3 regions of the Planococcus sp. SSTMD024 genome follow, and region 1 is predicted to be linked to each of the others. Evidence: riboswitches for the same ligand, from Rfam matches in the RefSeq annotation. Region 1 holds a riboswitch; each other region holds the start of a gene.
The links. A riboswitch is a leader RNA that binds a small molecule or an ion and turns the genes downstream of it on or off. The one in region 1 is predicted to bind S-adenosylmethionine.

Region 1 (5,748 bases):
TTGCGGCGGTTATCATCGGCGGCACGCGCATGACAGGCGGGCGCGGCAAAATCATCGGCACGATTTTCGGCATCTTGATCCTGGGCATCCTCAACAATATGATGAACTTGATGAATGTCTCGCCGCATCTGCAGGGCTTTGTCAAAGGCTTGATCATCATCATTGCCGTCGTGTTCCAAAAAAGAGAATAGGAGGAGATCGCATGGGCATCAAGGTAGGCATCATCGGCTGCGGGGCCATTACGAAAATGCGTCACGCGCCGGAATATACAGCGAATCCATATGTGGATGAAATCGTCTTTTACGACCGCAATCTCCACCGGTCCGAAGCGATGGTCGAACTGTTTGGCGGCCGGAATGTGGAAAGCGTCGAGCAATTGTTCAACGATTCCGATATTACAGCCATCAGTGACTGCTCGTCGAATGAACACCACCATTTATTCTCGACGCAAGCGTTGTTGAGCGGCAAGCACGTGCTGTGCGAAAAACCGATTTCCTTAACGGTCGAACATGCCAAGGAGATTTTGGCGGCACAGAAAAAGTCCGGCAAGAAACTGATGGTCGACCACAATCAGCGGTTTACGCGCGCCCACCAAAAAGCGCGCGAAATCCTGGACAGCGGAGAGCTCGGGAAAGTTTTGACTTTCCGCACCGCTTTCGGGCATTCAGGCCCGGAATCCTGGGGCATCAATAAAACGAAATCGACATGGTTCTTCAAAAAGGAGCGTTCGGGCTTCGGGGTCGGCGGCGACCTCGGCATCCATAAAATCGATTTGCTGCATTACCTGCTCGATGATGAAATCATTCAAGTGAGCGCCTTTCAGGGAGCGTTGCACAAAACGGATGAAAATGGCGAGCTGATTGAAGTATGCGACAATCTGGTCTGCAGCTTGGCAACCGAAAAAGGGCGTCTCGGGAACGCCGCCTTCTCCTGGACTTATTACGGAGAAGAGGACAACAGCACCGTTGTTTATTGCGAGAAAGGCATCATGAAAATCTACCACGATGACGAGTATCAACTGGAACTCATCATGGCATCCGGCGAGAAAGTGAACTACCAGCTGGAAGCGATCCAAACGAACGATAACCAGACTCCGAGCGGCGTCATTGATGCGTTCGTCGATTCGATCCGCCTGGACCAGGAGCCGATCGTCACGGGAGAGGACGCCTTGAAATCGCTGAAAGTCATTTTGGGCATCATGGAAGCAGCCGAAACGAAGCAAGTGGTCACCATCGAAAAAGAGTCTCTCCTTTATCAATAAGGAGAGACTCTTTGCTTGTCGAGAAACATTGGCAGCTTTTTACGTTCCGTTTCAGCCGGACGCTTTCCGCGGGCACGGCCTCAGCCGCTTCGTCGCTGGCGCTACAAACCTCCTGCTCAACTCTCACAAAGTTCGAGCTTCGCAAACGAATGACTTCGCTCCTTCGCTTGCAGGGTCTTCAGCTCGCGTCGCTCCTTCGCTTTGCTCAGTCACTGCTCCCGCAGGAGTCGCCGGCTTACACTTCACTAGCGTCAAAATAATATTTCTGCCACTCACCTTTATATCTCATTAGTTATTAAATAGAAAATGAAATAGACAGGTTATGAATGAAAAGGTGCGACTTATTTCACCTTCTAAGAAGTTTCTTCTTTATCAATAGAGGAAGACTCTTTAAAGTGTTGAAAAGATCTACAAATTGCTACAAATAGAAAAGGCTCTCCTTTTACATTAAAAAATCAATGTGCTAGCTGAGTATTTGGAGAAGCGTTTGCTCGACTCCTGTGGGACTAGCGGGTTTGAGAGACCCCGCAGGAACGAAGTGACGAGGAGGCTCGATTCCCGCCCCACGGAAAGCGAGCGATAAGCTTCGGAAAATACGACTTCTTAACTTTTTCGACATGCAAAAGGGTCTTTTTCATTTCGCTCATAGTTTGAAACGGTTGAGTGAGAAGGGGGCAATATCGAATTCGGTGTGGCCATCTGTTGCCAATTGGCTCAACACTTCGCCCATGACGCTGCCGAATTTAAAGCCGTGGCCGGTAAAACCGCAGGCGAAAATGACGCGCTCGTTTTCCGGATGGCGGTCGATGATGAAGTTATGATCGTCCGAGACTGTGTATAAACACGTTTTGCCTTGTTTCAATTGTCCGCTCGCTTCGGGCATATAGAGGTCCAGGAATCTTCTTAAGTCGCCTTCATCGAATTCATACTCCCCAAAGTTCTGGGTTTGTTCGTCCGGGTCGATTGGCTGCCCGCCATCTGAACGCCCAACTTTTAAGCCAGCGCCGTCGATGCTCGGGAAGCCGTAGAACATCATCTCGGGGCCTTCCACAAAAAATCCGGGAAATTGATCGGCATTGTACATCTCCGGTGCTTCAAACCAGCCCACCGCTTTACGCGTTGGCTGGATCGGCAATTGCAGGTCCGGCAGCAACTTCTTCGCCCATGCACCGGCTGTGACAATCACTTTTTCAGCATAAAAAATACCTTGTGCGGTAGAGATTTTCACACGGTCCCCATCCTGTATATCGATGTGTTGGACGGGTGTGTTCGGCACGTAGTGGATGCCGTTTTCAAGCGCCAGTTTCTTATAGGCACGGATGGCATTTTCACTGTACAGCACGCCTGCCTGTTCCTCAAAGCAGCCGATGAAATGCTCGGGCACTGTGAAGCCCGGCCATCTTTCCTGGATGGCGCCGCTGCTTAATATTTCGAGCGGCAATCCGTAGCTGTTGGCGGCTGCAATGCTTTCCAAAAGAAAAGGAGAGTCTTCCGGGCCGAGCCCGATGACGCCGGTCTTGTCGAACACTTTGTAGCCGGTCTGCTTCTCCAAGTCTTCCCATAATTGCTGCGCGCGCAACACTAACCTAACGTAATGCCTGCCTTCCCCGTAAGCGTGGCGGATCAACCGGGTATCTCCGTGATGGCTGCCGTTCGCATGGGGCGGATCGAATGCATCGATTACCAATGTCTTCTTGCCTTGCTGTGCCAAAAAGGCGCCGGCCGCCATGCCCATCGTGCCGGCACCGACTATGGCGACATCAAAAACAGTTTCCTCGCTCATCTTGTGTTCACTCCGCTCTTGTATTGGATGCATGCCGCCCGTTGGAAACCCGGGAGCAATGAAATATTAAATTGATGGTATGCAATGCGGCAGGCTTTGTCAATTTCATCCTGAATTTTTATGCGAAATTTTGATTTATTTTCAAAAAGGGTTTGACAGCGGAGACTATCTCAAATACTATCGTTAATATGTTAAAAAAATTAAATAACTTATCCAGAGAGACTGAGGGACAGGCCCTATGACGTCCAGCAACCATCATGTTCATGAGAGGTGCTAATTCCTGCAGGATGTGTTCATTCTGAGAGATAAGAAATTGGTCGAAGCCTCTTTCCTATTGAAAGAGGCTTTTTTGCATTCAAATGAGGGCAGTCGCTCTACGCAGGCGAAAAATCCAGTCCCATCACACAAAATTACACACCAAAAGGAGCTTGAATTATGAAAAGAAACGCTTATGTAGTCGCAACCGCCTGTTTAGTAGGTCTTGCCGGGACACTTGCCGGCTGTTCATCGTCCGAGACGGCGAACGCTGACGGAGAGCAAGTGATCCGCGTTGGGACGCAAAACGACTACCCGCCCTTCGCTTTTGCGGATGACACAAATCAATTGACGGGCTATGACGTGGACATGATGAAAGCCGTCGATGAACAATTGGACGGCTATACGTTCGAATATGTCGCCGTGCCGTGGGACAGCATGTTCCTTGCGCTCGAGTCGAATAAAATCCAGGCCATCGCCGATCAAGTGGCGAAAACGCCGGAACGCCAAGAAAAGTATTTGTTCACCGATGAATCGTATTTCGCAGCGGAAACGGTCATCGCGGTGAAAGAAGGCCGCGAAGACATCCAAACGATTGAAGATTTAGAAGGCAAAGCGGTCGGAGCGTTGGCGGGGGATTCCTATACCTTATTGCTTGAGGAATACAACGAGACGGCCGATGAGCCAATCGAACTGAAATACAGCGAAAGCGGCAACCCGTCGGAAATTCTGCAGGATGTGCAAAACGGCCGCGTCGACGCGTACGTCAATGACCCGATCATGATGAACGCGGTGCTGGAAAAAAATGAACTCGGCGTGGAGATTGTCGGCCAGTCCTTGGTCAATGACGATATGGGCATCGTCTTGAAAGACGAAGAAAAAGGCGAAGAGCTGAAAGCCTTGATCGACCCGATCTTGAAACAGCTGAAAGAAGACGGCACTTTGTCCGAACTGTCCGAGAAATGGACCGGCGGCGACTACATCCCTGAATAAGCTAGCGGAAGGACAGAGACTATGGAAAATTTACTGGACTTGAATTTCTTGATCGAGAGCTTTCCCGCCATCATCTCCAGGCTGCCGGTCACGATCGGCATCGCAGTCGGCTCGCTGCTTTTGAGTCTGGTCATCGGCGTGGCTGCGGCATTGATCAAAATCTACAAAGTGCCTGTGCTCAGCGTCATCACGTCGATCTATATTTCCTTTATCCGGGGGACGCCCTTACTGGTGCAGATTTACCTGGTGTTTTATGGAATTCCGAAAATCATTTATTTTCTACAGAGCGAATACGGTTGGCTTCAGTCGGCGGACGTCAATAGCATCGCCCCGGAATTCTATGCCTTGATGGCTTTTTCCATCAATTTGGGCGCGTACTTGTCCGAAACAATCCGCTCGGCGATCGAATCGGTCGACCGCGGACAGTTCGAAGCGGCCAAAGCAATCGGCATGACGCCTGTGCAGATGATGCTGAAGATCGTCTTCCCACAGGCCTTGACGGTAGCGATCCCGAACCTCGGCAATATGTTCATCAGCACGCTCAAAGACACCTCGCTCGTGTTCATCATCGGCGTCATCGATATTATGGGCCAGGCGAAAATCCTCGGCTCCCGGGGCTTAGCGTTCTTTGAAGTGTATATCGCCGTCTCGATCGTCTATTGGATCTTATGCATTGCCGTCGAGCGCTTATTGGTGAAGATTGAGAAGCGTGCACGCAGATATGAAAGAGGGATTGCCTGATGATCAAATTGGAGAAGCTGCATAAATATTATGACCGCCAGCATGTGTTGAAAGGCATCGATTTAACCGTCGAAAAAGGCGAAGTGGTGGCGGTCCTCGGGCCAAGCGGTTCCGGGAAATCGACGCTGTTGCGCTGCATCAATTTTTTAGAGGAGCCGACAAGCGGCATTGTGGAAATCGGCGGAAAGCGTGTGGATGCGGAGACCGCCAAGAAAAAGGAGATCTTCGCGCTCCGGACTGCAACGGGCATGGTGTTCCAGCAATACAACCTGTTCAAGAATCTGACTGTGTTGCAAAATGTCTCCGTCGGTTTGACGAGCGTCAAGCGGATGAAAAAAGACGCCGCTGACAAAAAAGGGATCGAGATGCTCGAACAGGTCGGCTTGTCGAACAAACTGAGCCATTACCCAGCACAATTATCCGGTGGCCAGCAGCAGCGCGTCGGCATCGCCCGTGCTTTGGCGTTGGACCCGGAAGTGCTGTTATTCGACGAACCGACTTCTTCCTTGGACCCGGAACTGGTCGATGAAGTATTGGCCACCATCCGCCGCGTCGCGGACACCGGAAAAACGATGTTCATCGTGACCCATGAATTAAGTTTTGCGCGGGAAATATCGGACCGCGTCATCTTTATGGAAGACGGCGTCATTATTGAGCAAGGCACGGCCGAGCAAATTTTCACCGAGCCCGCCCTTGAAAGAACGAGACAATTTTT
Region 2 (5,748 bases), 550 kb from region 1:
GATCTGCAGTGCCTACTGCAAATTGATCGCCCGTCAATGCGTGGCAAACCAGAATCGCTGGCGCAGAACTGTCTCCGACGCGTTCATACGCCAATTCCACTTCAGGCAATAGTTGATCTGATTCAAGTGTCAGCTGGCCGATGGATACTGTCGTCATCCGAATCCCTCCTTACGCGTTCTCGAGTACTGCTGCTTGGATTGCTTGCTCCAAATCAGCGATTAAATCTTCATGGTTTTCCAATCCTACAGACAAACGGATCAATTCTTCCGTGACACCTGATTTTTTCAGTTCTTCCGTTGTCAGTTGCTGGTGCGTTGTCGATGCCGGATGGATGATCAATGATTTCGCATCGCCGACATTCGCCACGTGCGACCATAGATTGACGCCGTCGATTACTTTGCGGCCGGCTTCCCGCCCGCCTTTAATGCCGAAGTTGACGATCGAACCGTAGCTGTCTTTCAAATATTTATCAGCAAGTGCCTTAGATGGATGCCCTTCAAGGCCAAGGTAATTGACCCACTCGATTTGCGGATGGTCTTTCAAATATTCAGCGACTTTTTGTGCGTTCGTCGCGTGGCGCGGAATCCGGAGATGCAAAGTTTCAAGTCCTTGCAGCAATGCGTGAGCGCTGTCCGCACTGAGCGACGGGCCGAAATCGCGCAACAGCTGAACGCGTAATTTCGTCGCGAATGCGGCTTCCGGCACATCAATTCCGAAGCGGATGCCGTGGTAGGTTTCATCCGGTTCCGTATAATTCGGGAATCGCGGATTGTCCCAGTTGAAACGTCCAGCATCAACTGCTACGCCGCCGATTGTCGTACCGTGCCCGCCGATCCATTTCGTGGCGGAATGTATGACGACGTCTGCACCGAATTCGATTGGGTTGCTGACAAAAGGCGATGCGAATGTATTATCGATCAACAGCGGTACGCCATTTTCATGTGCGATGTCCGCCACACGCTCCACATCGAACACGTTCAAGCTTGGATTTCCGATGATCTCGCCGAACAAGGCTTTCGTTTTGTCTGTGATCGCTGCACGGAAATTCTCAGGATCGGTTGCATCGACGAATTTAACGTTAATGCCATAGCGCGGCAATGTGTTGGCGAATAGATTATAAGTTCCGCCATACAGGTTGCTATCGGCAATAATTTCGTCTCCCGCTTCAGCTATATTCAACACCGAGAATGCAATGGCTGCCATTCCTGACGACAAAGCCACTGCAGCAGTCCCGCCTTCAAGAAGTGCGACGCGCTGTTCGAATACATCGACTGTCGGGTTCATGATGCGCGAATAGATATTGCCTGTCTCTTTCAAGCCGAATAAGTTTTGTGCGTGCTCGGTATCTTTGAATACATAGGAAGTTGTTTTATGGACCGGAACGCCGCGCGCGCCTGTCACTGGATCCGGTTCTTGGCCGCCGTGTAATAGAAGAGTTTCTGGTTTGAAGTTTGTCATTGTCAATTCCTCCTGTTTTCTGATAGTTTGTTCGGTTTGAGGAGGACACAAAAAGGCCCTCTTCAGAAAGAAGAGGGCCGTTATATACGGATTTGCCTCCTCTTATCTTTCAGCGACGCAAATGCGCACTGTAGGATTTAGCACCTTTCCAGACATGAGCCTGTCGGTTGCCGGGCATCGTAGGGCCTATTCCCTCCGCCTCTCGTGATAAGAGTATTCAGTTATTTTTTTGCTTGAGGAAAAGTATAGAGGACAGCGCTGGCTAAAGTCAAGCGTATTTTTCTAAAAATTTTTACTTCTATAACTGTGCGAACTCCCATAAAAAAAATTCATGAAAGCTGTTGACTTTTTCGCTATTTCGAAATAGAGTAGGAATCACGAATTGAATAGCTTACATCACTTTCTTATCCAGAGAAACCGAGGGACAGGCCCTACGACGTTTCGGCAGCAGATTCGCAAATCAGCGAAAACTGTGCTAATTCCTGCAAATGCTTCGGCATTTGGAAGATGAGAATGAGATGGTTTCATATTTTGGAGCCCTCTTTTTTCTTGCGTATAAGAAAAAGGAGGGCTTTTTGTTGTTATTTCAAGAAAGTGTTCGTTCGCACTCATTCGAATCGTTATTTGCAGCCACAGGAGGGACACCATGATTCAATTTGAAGCAGTCAAGAAAACTTATGTATCCGGCAAGCAGCAAGTCCATGCGCTCAATGGCATCGATTTGACCGTCGAGACCGGCGAAATTTACGGCGTCATCGGATTTAGCGGCGCAGGGAAAAGCTCGTTGATCCGCACGGTGAATTTGCTCGAGCGCCCGTCGAAAGGCCGCGTGCTTATCCACGGAGAAGATATTTCCACTTTAAGCGCACGCAAAATCCGCGATACGCGAAAAGACATCGGCATGATCTTCCAGCATTTCAATTTGCTGAACTCGAAAACAGTGCACCATAATATCGCGATGCCGCTGCTTCTGGCCAAGACCCCGAAAACGGAAGTCGACCGGAAAGTCGCAGAACTACTGGAGTTTGTCGGGCTTGCTGACCAAGCTAAGAAATACCCCGACCAACTATCCGGCGGGCAAAAGCAGCGCATCGGCATTGCGCGAGCACTCGCCACAAACCCGTCAATACTGCTTTGCGATGAAGCGACATCAGCACTCGACCCCCAGACGACCCAGTCCATTCTGGATCTGTTGCGCCGCATCAACCAGGAGTACAATATCACCATTTTGCTCATCACCCACGAAATGGGTGTTATCCGGGAGATCTGCGACAAAGTGGCCGTGCTTGAAGAAGGACGCGTCATCGAACAAGGCAGCGTGTTTGAAGTGTTCACCAATCCCCAGCATGCGACGACGAAGCGTTTCGTCCGTTCCGTCATGAACGATGAATTGCCGGACTCGCTGCTTGAGCAGATCCGCCTCAACGATGGCACACGCCCCATCTACCGGGTGCAGTTTACCGGAAATTCAGTCGGCCAGCCGTTCATGTCACGGGTATCGCGTGAATTCCAGCTTGATTTGAACGTGCTGTTCGGCAACATCACAGAACTTCAAGGCATTCCATACGGCAACTTGATTGTAGAGTTCGACGGCGCACCCGCAGAAATCGACCGCGCACTCGCCTCGATCCGAAACGGCAACATCCAAGTAGAGGAGGTGCAGCAACATGCAGGTTGATCAATCACAAATTTTAGAAGCTTTATGGGAGACGCTTTACATGACCGGCGCTTCTTTCGTTTTCTCGCTCTTCATCGGCCTTCCACTTGGCATCTTACTGGTCGTCACGAGAAAAGGCCACCTGCTTGAAAATGAAGCGGTCTTTAACGTATTGAACATCGTCATCAATATATTCCGTTCGGTTCCGTTCATCATCTTGATGGTCGCCATCATTCCATTGACGCGCATCATTGTCGGTACATCGATCGGCACAGCCGCAGCCATCGTCCCATTGGTATTTTACGCAGGGCCCTACATCGCCCGCCTTATTGAAAACTCTTTGCTTGAAGTAGATAAAGGCGTCATCGAAGCTGCCCAGGCGATGGGCGCTTCTCCCGGCCAAATCATTTTCCGCTTCCTTATCCCGGAAGCGCTCAGCTCCCTAGTCCTTGCCTTAACAATCGCCATCGTCGGCTTGATTGGCGCATCCGCCATGGCCGGTGCGATCGGTGGAGGCGGGCTCGGCGACTTGGCCATCACTTACGGCTATCAGCGCTTCGACACAGTGATCATGCTCTTGACTGTCGCCATTCTCGTCGTCCTTGTCCAAGGCGTCCAATCGCTCGGCAACCTCATGTCCAGAAGAGTGCGCCGCAGTTAATCATTCGCATCAATAACCCTGTTCATCAATCAAATCAATTACTTTAAAAACCCATTGGAGGATTTCATCATGAAAAAACTGACAGCACTTTTAGCAACAGCAGGACTAGCTACACTTCTTACCGCATGCGGAGACGACAGCTCGGCCGGAGACACCACGAAAGTGACACTCGGCATCAGCGGGTCGGACACGACGATCTGGGATTATGTCGGCGACAAAGCGGCTGAAGAAGGCATCGAACTTGATATCATCACCTTCTCGGATTATGTCGCGCCGAACCTGGCACTCGCTGAAGGCGAACTCGACTTGAACGCTTTCCAGACCATTTCGTATTTCGATGAATTTGTCGAAGAGCACAATGTCGACATCGTGCCGATCGGTTCTACCGTCATCGCGCCGATGGGCTTGTATTCCGATAAATACGAATCGATTGAAGAACTTCCCGAAGGCGCCCAAATCGCTATGCCAAATGAAGCGACCAATATGGGCCGCGCACTCCTCTTGCTACATGAATCCGGGCTCATCACTTTATCCGACGACGCCGGTTTAACTGGAACAGCAGAAGACATCATCGACAACCCGAAAAACATCGAAGTCGTCCCGATGACTTCCGCCCATACGCCGCGCGCTATGGCTGACGTCGCGGCTTCCATCGTCAATAACGGCATCGCAGTGGATGCCGGCTTGAATCCGACAGAAGATCCGATTGCCCGTGAAAGCGATACGGCCAAACCTTATATCAACTTGATTGCCGCACAAGCTGGCCAGGAGGATAACGAAGCGTATCAGCGCATCGTCGAATTGTATCAGGAAGAAGACACAGCTGAATTTGTTATCGAGCACACTGAAGGCGCCCAAATCCCGACTTTCGTTTCGGTTGAAGAATTAGTCGATTACCAATAAGAAAACAAGCGAATTGAAGTTGCATGCCGTAAAAAAAATGAAATTCCATTCGAGGGGGACGATTACATGACCATCATTAGCGAAGCGCGCGAGACAATTACCGAATCGATCGACAAGAACCGTGCACAATATTTACGCATCAGCCATGCCATCCATGAAAATCCAGAAATCGGCAACGAAGAAGTATTTGCAAGCGGGCTCTTGACCGGATTGCTCGAAGAAGCCGGATTCCAGGTTGAAGACGGTGTCGCTGGCCACCATACCGCTTTTTACGCAGTCCGCGACAGCCAAAAGCCCGGGCCGACCATCGCTTTTCTCGCTGAATATGATGCCCTGCCAGGAATTGGGCATGCATGCGGACACAATATCATCGGCACGACCAGTGTCGCAGCGGCGATTGCACTCAGTAAAACAGTGGAATTGACCGGCGGACGTGTCGTCGTCCTTGGCACCCCAGCGGAAGAAGGCGGGCCGAACGGCAGTGCCAAGGGAAGCTTCGTTAAACACGGTCTGCTCGAAAAAATCGATGCCGCATTGATGCTCCACCCGTCTGGAAACTCAGCGGTTACAGGCCCCTCACTTGCCGTCGACCCATTGAGTTTCCATTTCTACGGCAAGCCAGCCCATGCTGCGGGGTCTCCTGAAAAAGGCATCAATGCACTCGATGCCGTGCTTCAATTGTTCAATGGCATCAACGCCCTTCGCCAACAATTGCCGGATGACGCACGGGTCCATGGCATCATCACGCACGGAGGCGACGCGCCGAATATCATTCCGGAATACGCGTCTGCCCGCTTCTACATTCGCGGCGATTCTTGGAAAAAAACTGCCGAGACGGCGAAAAAAGTACGGGCGATCGCTGAAGGCGCTGCCCTTGCAACAGGCGCCCGTGTCGAAATCGAACGTTTCCAGAATGAAGTGAAAGACCTGGTCGTCACGCCTGAGCTCGATGAAATCCTCAAGGCCGAACTTGAAACATTGGGCGATCAAGTAGCCGACTCGCGCATTTCCGGCCTCGGTTCGACCGATGCCGGCAACATCAGCTATGAAGTGCCGACTGCCCACGGC
Region 3 (5,748 bases), on a different contig from region 1:
TCCGCCATCTCGGCAGCTGATAGCGCGCTGTTATAAGTACCGGACAATCCGCTCGACAAATGAAGCGCCACGGCCAAATCATAACCTTCGGACTGCAATTTCTCGTATAAGGCTGTCATCTCTCCGATGGCCGGCTGTGAAGTTTTCGGCGATACTTTCGCCGCACGTAATTTATCGTAAAATTCTCCTTGTGTCAGGTCGATCGACTCGCGGTACGACCCATCGTCAAATACGACACTAAGGGGCAATACATAGACATTATGCCGTTGAATGAATGCATCATCCAATTGCGCTGCTGTATCCGTGATCCATGCGATTTTTTTCATTCTAAAAATTCCCCTCTAGATGCGAATTCCATATCGGAAGCAGTTGTCTGCTGTAGTTAACGTACAGGAGGCGCGGCCCCAGCGGCTAGTGACAGATGTCACATAAGGAAAAATTAATGTAAGCGCCGACATAATTTGCACTTATATTCGTTATATCTTTCCAATTATAAAAAGGAAAAGCCGCCGATCCCTAAAGATCAGCGGCCTTCCTTATTTAACCGGCTGTTTCGCTTTCTGCTTGCCGATCGCAAAGTCAGCAAGTGCGGGAATAAGCATATCTTCCATCGGCGGGTTGTGAAGCCCTGCCCGCACATCGCGGTAATAGCGCTGCAAAGGCGATTTTTCTGACAGGCTGTGCGCACCCGCGACCCGCATCGCGAGATCCACAATGTCGACCGCCGAATTCGTCACTGCGACTTTCACGGCCCCGAGTTCCGCAGCCATCTGCGCGCGCTGTTCGGCGTCCGAGTCGTCCCATTGTTTCGCGACGGAATAAAGGAAATGCCGCGCCCGCTGCAATTCCAATTCGATTTGGCCGATCTTTTGTTTGACGTTCGGCAACTCAATGATCGGGCCGTTCAAGCTATTCGGCGAATAGTCTCGCGCAAAGCGAATCGCGTAGTCCTGCGCGGCCTGCGCGATTCCGAGGTAGCACGCCGGAATATGGAGCAGCCATCCCGCCGGCTGTTTTTTCCCGGGCACGCTGATTTCGACCAAGGCTTTTTCCTCCACGTGGACATTCGTCAGCACCAAATCATGGCTCCCGGTGCCGGTCATCGCCACGCTATCCCAAGTCTCGTCGATCGCTACGCCAGCCGACGTCCGCGGCACAAGGAAATAGCCGACTTCTCCGGTTTCTTCGATAGATGCGGTCACATTAAAATAATCCAAAACCGGTGCCATTGACGTAAACGACTTGCGCCCATCAATGACCCACGAACCGTCAACTTTTCTCGCTGTGGTCGATGGTTTCCCGCCTCTCGTCGGACTTCCCGTCTGCTTTTCGGTCGCGCAATTATTGATCAACGCACCGCGCGCTTGGATGTCGTCGAATAAAGCCTCGAGCACCGATTCGTCCCATTTACCGGTCTCGCCCAAATCTTGAACGATGCCCATATGCCAGCCGATCGACAACCCGGTCGACCCGTCCGCGCGGCTGATCGCTTCCTGGTAGCGCAGCAGCTCCGACAAGGAAATACCCGCTCCGCCGTATTCTTTCGGAATCGTCAATGCCGGGTAATTGATCGCCTTCAGCTCAATGAAATTCTCAAACGGAAATTTCCGCTCCGAGTCGTTACGCGCAGCCCGTTCTGTAAATGGCGCCACCGTTTCATTCAATATGTCCATGCGTTCTTCAAATGTCTTTGCTTTCGTGATATCCATCATTCTTCACCTTTCTTTAGCTATTGCGCCCATTCCTCTGTCAAAATGAAGCCGTCGTACTGCTCATTCGACTCGATGTATTCCTGGAATTCCTCGGATTCGTAAGCGTCTTTCAAATCTTTCGCCCACTCAGTATCCGCGTTTTCTTCCTCGATCGTCACGACGATCCGGTGCTGCTCCGGCGTGTTCTCAATCTTCAAGGCATCGGTAATCTTGCGGTCCGGCGCATTGGCAATATAATTGCCGTTGACGACGCCAAAGTCAATGTCTTGCAGCGACACCAGGATTTGTGCCGGGTCCAATACTTTCAAGTCCAAGTCGTAATCGGCGCTTTCCACTGTGTTCAAATTAAAGTCCGTCACGCCTGCCTCATCTGACACCGTCACCCACCCGAGCTCCTCCAAGATGCGCACTGCGCGTTCCTGGTTGACCGGATCGTTCGGCAAGCCGATAGTCGAGCCGTCCTTCACTTCATCCAAGGATTGATGATGCTCGGAATACAAGCCTTGAGGCGCGCTCGGCACAAACGCGATGCCTGTCATCTCCATGCCGAGTTCCTCGTTGATTCCTTCCATATACGCCGTGCTCTGGAAAATGCTCGCATCGATCGAGCCTTCTTGCATCGCCGGGTTCAACTGCATGTTCTGGGAAAACGTTGTCGTATCCACTTTATACCCTTTCTCCTCTAAAATAGGCAAGATCCCTTCCTTGAATTGCTGCTCATATGTCCCGACGCCAAAACCGACACGCACTTCTTTCTTGTCTTCCCCGGAAGCTTCCCCGCTATCGCCGCATCCCGCAAGCAACAGCGCACCCGAAATCCCGAGCACTCCAACCCAACGCTTGTTCATCTGCCATCTCTCCTCGTTCTCCATTTTTTTGAATGAAACACTATCAACTCGCGGCTCAATAGAAAAAGCCCCTCTTCATAAAAAAGAAGAGAGGCGCACCGTCCGGCTCTTCTCATCTCTCAAATGCTCACGCACCTGCTGGATTTGGCACAGTTTCAAATTGGACATCCAATCTGTTCCGCTGCCGAAGCTTCAAAGGGCCAGTCCCTCCACTTCTCTGGATAAGAAATTATGTACTCGAAGTTAATGCCGAGTAATTTGATATGATTAATACAATAGCAGAGCTTTGATTTTATGGCAATAGGTCGTTTGGGGATTGCTCCATAAAAACACTCCTTCCCACTAAATCGGCAAGGAGTTTTAGACTGTCGAGAAAGTCAATAAGTCGTATTTTCCGAAGCTTATCGCACGACTCCGTGGGCTCGCGCCCAAGCCTCCTCAGTCGCTTCGAAACCCTTGTGCTCCCACATCTGCATAGCAGATGCGTCGCAAATGAATGCACTCAGCTAAGCTTCGCTCATTCATTCCTTGCGGGGTCTCGGTCGTCTCGCTAATCCAAAGGAGTCGAGCGAACGCTTCTCCAAATACTAAAATACTTCATTGATTTTTGATCGTAGAAAAGGTGATCACCTTTTCGATTTATAGTGGATCACAGAATTCATCCGCCTTTGTAGCATGCCAAATTTGAGGAGTTTCTATCAAATATATAAGTTTTATAAACACTTCGTACACCTGTGCTAGTAAGAGAATAGTGTATAATCTTCATCTAAGAACTCTCATAATTCCAAACACTCTAATATTGAATTTTCCAGTTTATAAAATGCTGTTTCTTTCTCTTCAGGAGCCAGCACATTTTTATGAGAGTTTCATTGTTTCTGTACATTTGCTATCTATTCATTTCAATGGAGGGATTCACATGAAATACACGGTTATCACAGGCGCCAGCTCAGGAATCGGATACGAAGCGGCCATGGCTTTCGCGACACGCGGCAAAAACTTGATTCTTGTCGCAAGAAGGGAAGCCGAGCTCAATAAGCTTAAAGAGAACATTCAAGACATGAACGGGAATCTCGAAGTCGTCATCAAACCCACAGACCTATCCGAAAGCGGGCAAGTCCACGCGCTGTACGAAGCCCTGAAGGAATACGACATCGAAACCTTCGTGAACAACGCCGGCTTCGGAAACAGCGCAACCGTCGCTGAACAGGATGTACATAAAACAGAAAAGATGTTGCGCGTAAATGTAGAAGCACTCACCACGCTTTCCACTCTTTATGCACATGATTATGCTGACCAAGAAGGCGCGCAGCTCATCAACATATCCTCTGACCTAGGTTACCGAATCGTGCCAAATGCCGTGACATACGCTGCAACCAAATTTTACGTGAGTGCATTTACAGAAGGCCTTGCCCAGGAACTGCAGGACAACGGCGCTCGGTTGAAAGTTAAAATACTCGCGCCATCCATGACCGAAACCGAATTCGTGAAAACGGCGCGGGAGCTTGACGATTTCAGCTATGGCGACAATGTGCAAAAGTTCCATACCGCAAAAGAGATGGCACAGTTTATGCTGGAGCTTTATGATAGCGAGCAAGTTCTTGGGAAGGTCAATAGTGAAAGCTATGAGTTTGAGTTGATGGATCCGGTTTTTCAGTATACTTCGAGGAAGTAGGAGCCCCTATAGTTCCAATATTTAAAAAATCCCCTCTCACATGATGTGAGAGAGGATTTTTCTAAATGGGCTGATGACTTACATCATGCCGCCCATGCCGCCCATATCAGGCATGCCGCCGCCAGCTGGTGCTGGTTCCGGGATGTCTGCTACGACTGCTTCAGTTGTCAGGAACATAGCTGCAACAGATGCTGCGTTTTGAAGTGCTGAACGCGTCACTTTCGTTGGGTCTACGATGCCTTGTTCAAGCATGTTGACCCATTCGCCTGTTGCCGCGTTGTAGCCGATGCCGACTTCTTCCGTTTTCAGGCGGTGAACGATGATCGAGCCTTCAAGGCCAGCGTTCGTTGCGATTTGGCGAACCGGCTCTTCAAGTGCACGGAGCACGATGTTGATGCCAGTCGCGACGTCGCCTTCTTGCTCTGTCGCAATTTGCGCCACTTGGTTGTAGACATTGATAAGCGCTGTACCGCCGCCTGCCACGATGCCTTCTTCAACCGCTGCGCGTGTTGCGTTCAATGCGTCTTCGATGCGCAGTTTACGCTCTTTCAGTTCTGTTTCAGTTGCTGCGCCGACTTTGATGACTGCTACGCCGCCAGCAAGTTTCGCGAGGCGCTCCTGCAGTTTTTCGCGGTCGAATTCAGAAGTCGTTTCTTCCAATTGGCTGCGGATTTGCGCCACGCGGGCGATGATTTTTTCGGAATCGCCGTTGCCTTCAACGATCGTCGTGTTGTCTTTAGAGACGACGACTTTCGCTGCGCGTCCAAGTTGTGCGATGTTTGTGGATTTCAGGTCAAGACCGAGGTCTTCTGTGATCACTTCAGCGCCAGTGAGTGCAGCAATGTCTTCGAGCATTGCTTTTCTGCGATCGCCGAAGCCAGGAGCTTTCACAGCCACTGCGTTGAATGTGCCGCGCAATTTGTTCACGACAAGTGTTGCCAACGCTTCGCCTTCCACATCTTCAGAGATGATGAGGAGCGGTTTGCTTTGCTGAACGACTTGCTCCAGCACTGGAAGGATTTCCTGGATGTTGCCGATTTTCTTGTCCGTGACAAGGATGAACGGATTTTCAAGAACCGCTTCCATTTTATCGGAATCCGTCACCATGTAAGGAGACTGGTAGCCGCGGTCGAATTGCATCCCTTCCACCACGTCAAGTTCCGTCGTGAAGCCGCGTGATTCTTCCAATGTGATGACGCCATCGTTGCCGACGCGCTCCATTGCTTCTGCGATCAATTTGCCGACTTCCTCGTCGCCAGAAGAAATCGCCGCTACTTGCGCGATCGATTCTTTGCCTTCGATTTGCTGGGAAATGGATTGCAAGCCAGTGACCGCGCTTTCCACAGCAAGTTCGATGCCGCGGCGTATTCCTACAGGGTTTGCGCCAGCTGTGACATTCTTCAAGCCTTCGCGGATCATCGCTTGTGCAAGAACTGTCGCAGTTGTCGTACCGTCACCTGCGATATCGTTTGTTTTGGAAGCCACTTCCGCCACAAGTTTTGCACCCATGTTTTCA

Region 2: it holds a riboswitch for S-adenosylmethionine, as region 1 does, so the genes downstream of both, AB9R92_RS11955 (methionine ABC transporter ATP-binding protein) here and AB9R92_RS09200 (transporter substrate-binding domain-containing protein) in region 1, are expected to answer to the same signal.
Region 3: it holds a riboswitch for S-adenosylmethionine, as region 1 does, so the genes downstream of both, AB9R92_RS08775 (MetQ/NlpA family ABC transporter substrate-binding protein) here and AB9R92_RS09200 (transporter substrate-binding domain-containing protein) in region 1, are expected to answer to the same signal.

The regions. Positions count from the first base shown of each region.
Region 1 covers NZ_JBGGNS010000022.1:71,579-77,326, forward strand. Annotated here, with positions in the region: gene AB9R92_RS09185 (ABC transporter permease) at 1-191, shown strand, start outside; gene AB9R92_RS09190 (Gfo/Idh/MocA family protein) at 203-1,261, shown strand; gene solA (N-methyl-L-tryptophan oxidase) at 1,905-3,044, opposite strand; SAM riboswitch class I at 3,251-3,356, shown strand; gene AB9R92_RS09200 (transporter substrate-binding domain-containing protein) at 3,480-4,292, shown strand; gene AB9R92_RS09205 (amino acid ABC transporter permease) at 4,314-5,033, shown strand; gene AB9R92_RS09210 (amino acid ABC transporter ATP-binding protein) at 5,033-5,748, shown strand, end outside.
Region 2 covers NZ_JBGGNS010000022.1:623,173-628,920, reverse strand. Annotated here, with positions in the region: gene metX (homoserine O-acetyltransferase MetX) at 1-157, opposite strand, end outside; gene AB9R92_RS11960 (O-acetylhomoserine aminocarboxypropyltransferase/cysteine synthase family protein) at 170-1,459, opposite strand; SAM riboswitch class I at 1,559-1,673, opposite strand; SAM riboswitch class I at 1,861-1,973, shown strand; gene AB9R92_RS11955 (methionine ABC transporter ATP-binding protein) at 2,106-3,137, shown strand; gene AB9R92_RS11950 (methionine ABC transporter permease) at 3,127-3,777, shown strand; gene AB9R92_RS11945 (MetQ/NlpA family ABC transporter substrate-binding protein) at 3,847-4,680, shown strand; gene AB9R92_RS11940 (M20 family metallopeptidase) at 4,747-5,748, shown strand, end outside.
Region 3 covers NZ_JBGGNS010000021.1:363,522-369,269, forward strand. Annotated here, with positions in the region: gene AB9R92_RS08765 (DegV family protein) at 1-326, opposite strand, end outside; gene AB9R92_RS08770 (acyl-CoA dehydrogenase family protein) at 537-1,709, opposite strand; gene AB9R92_RS08775 (MetQ/NlpA family ABC transporter substrate-binding protein) at 1,730-2,560, opposite strand; SAM riboswitch class I at 2,670-2,788, opposite strand; gene AB9R92_RS08780 (SDR family NAD(P)-dependent oxidoreductase) at 3,477-4,232, shown strand; gene groL (chaperonin GroEL) at 4,311-5,748, opposite strand, start outside.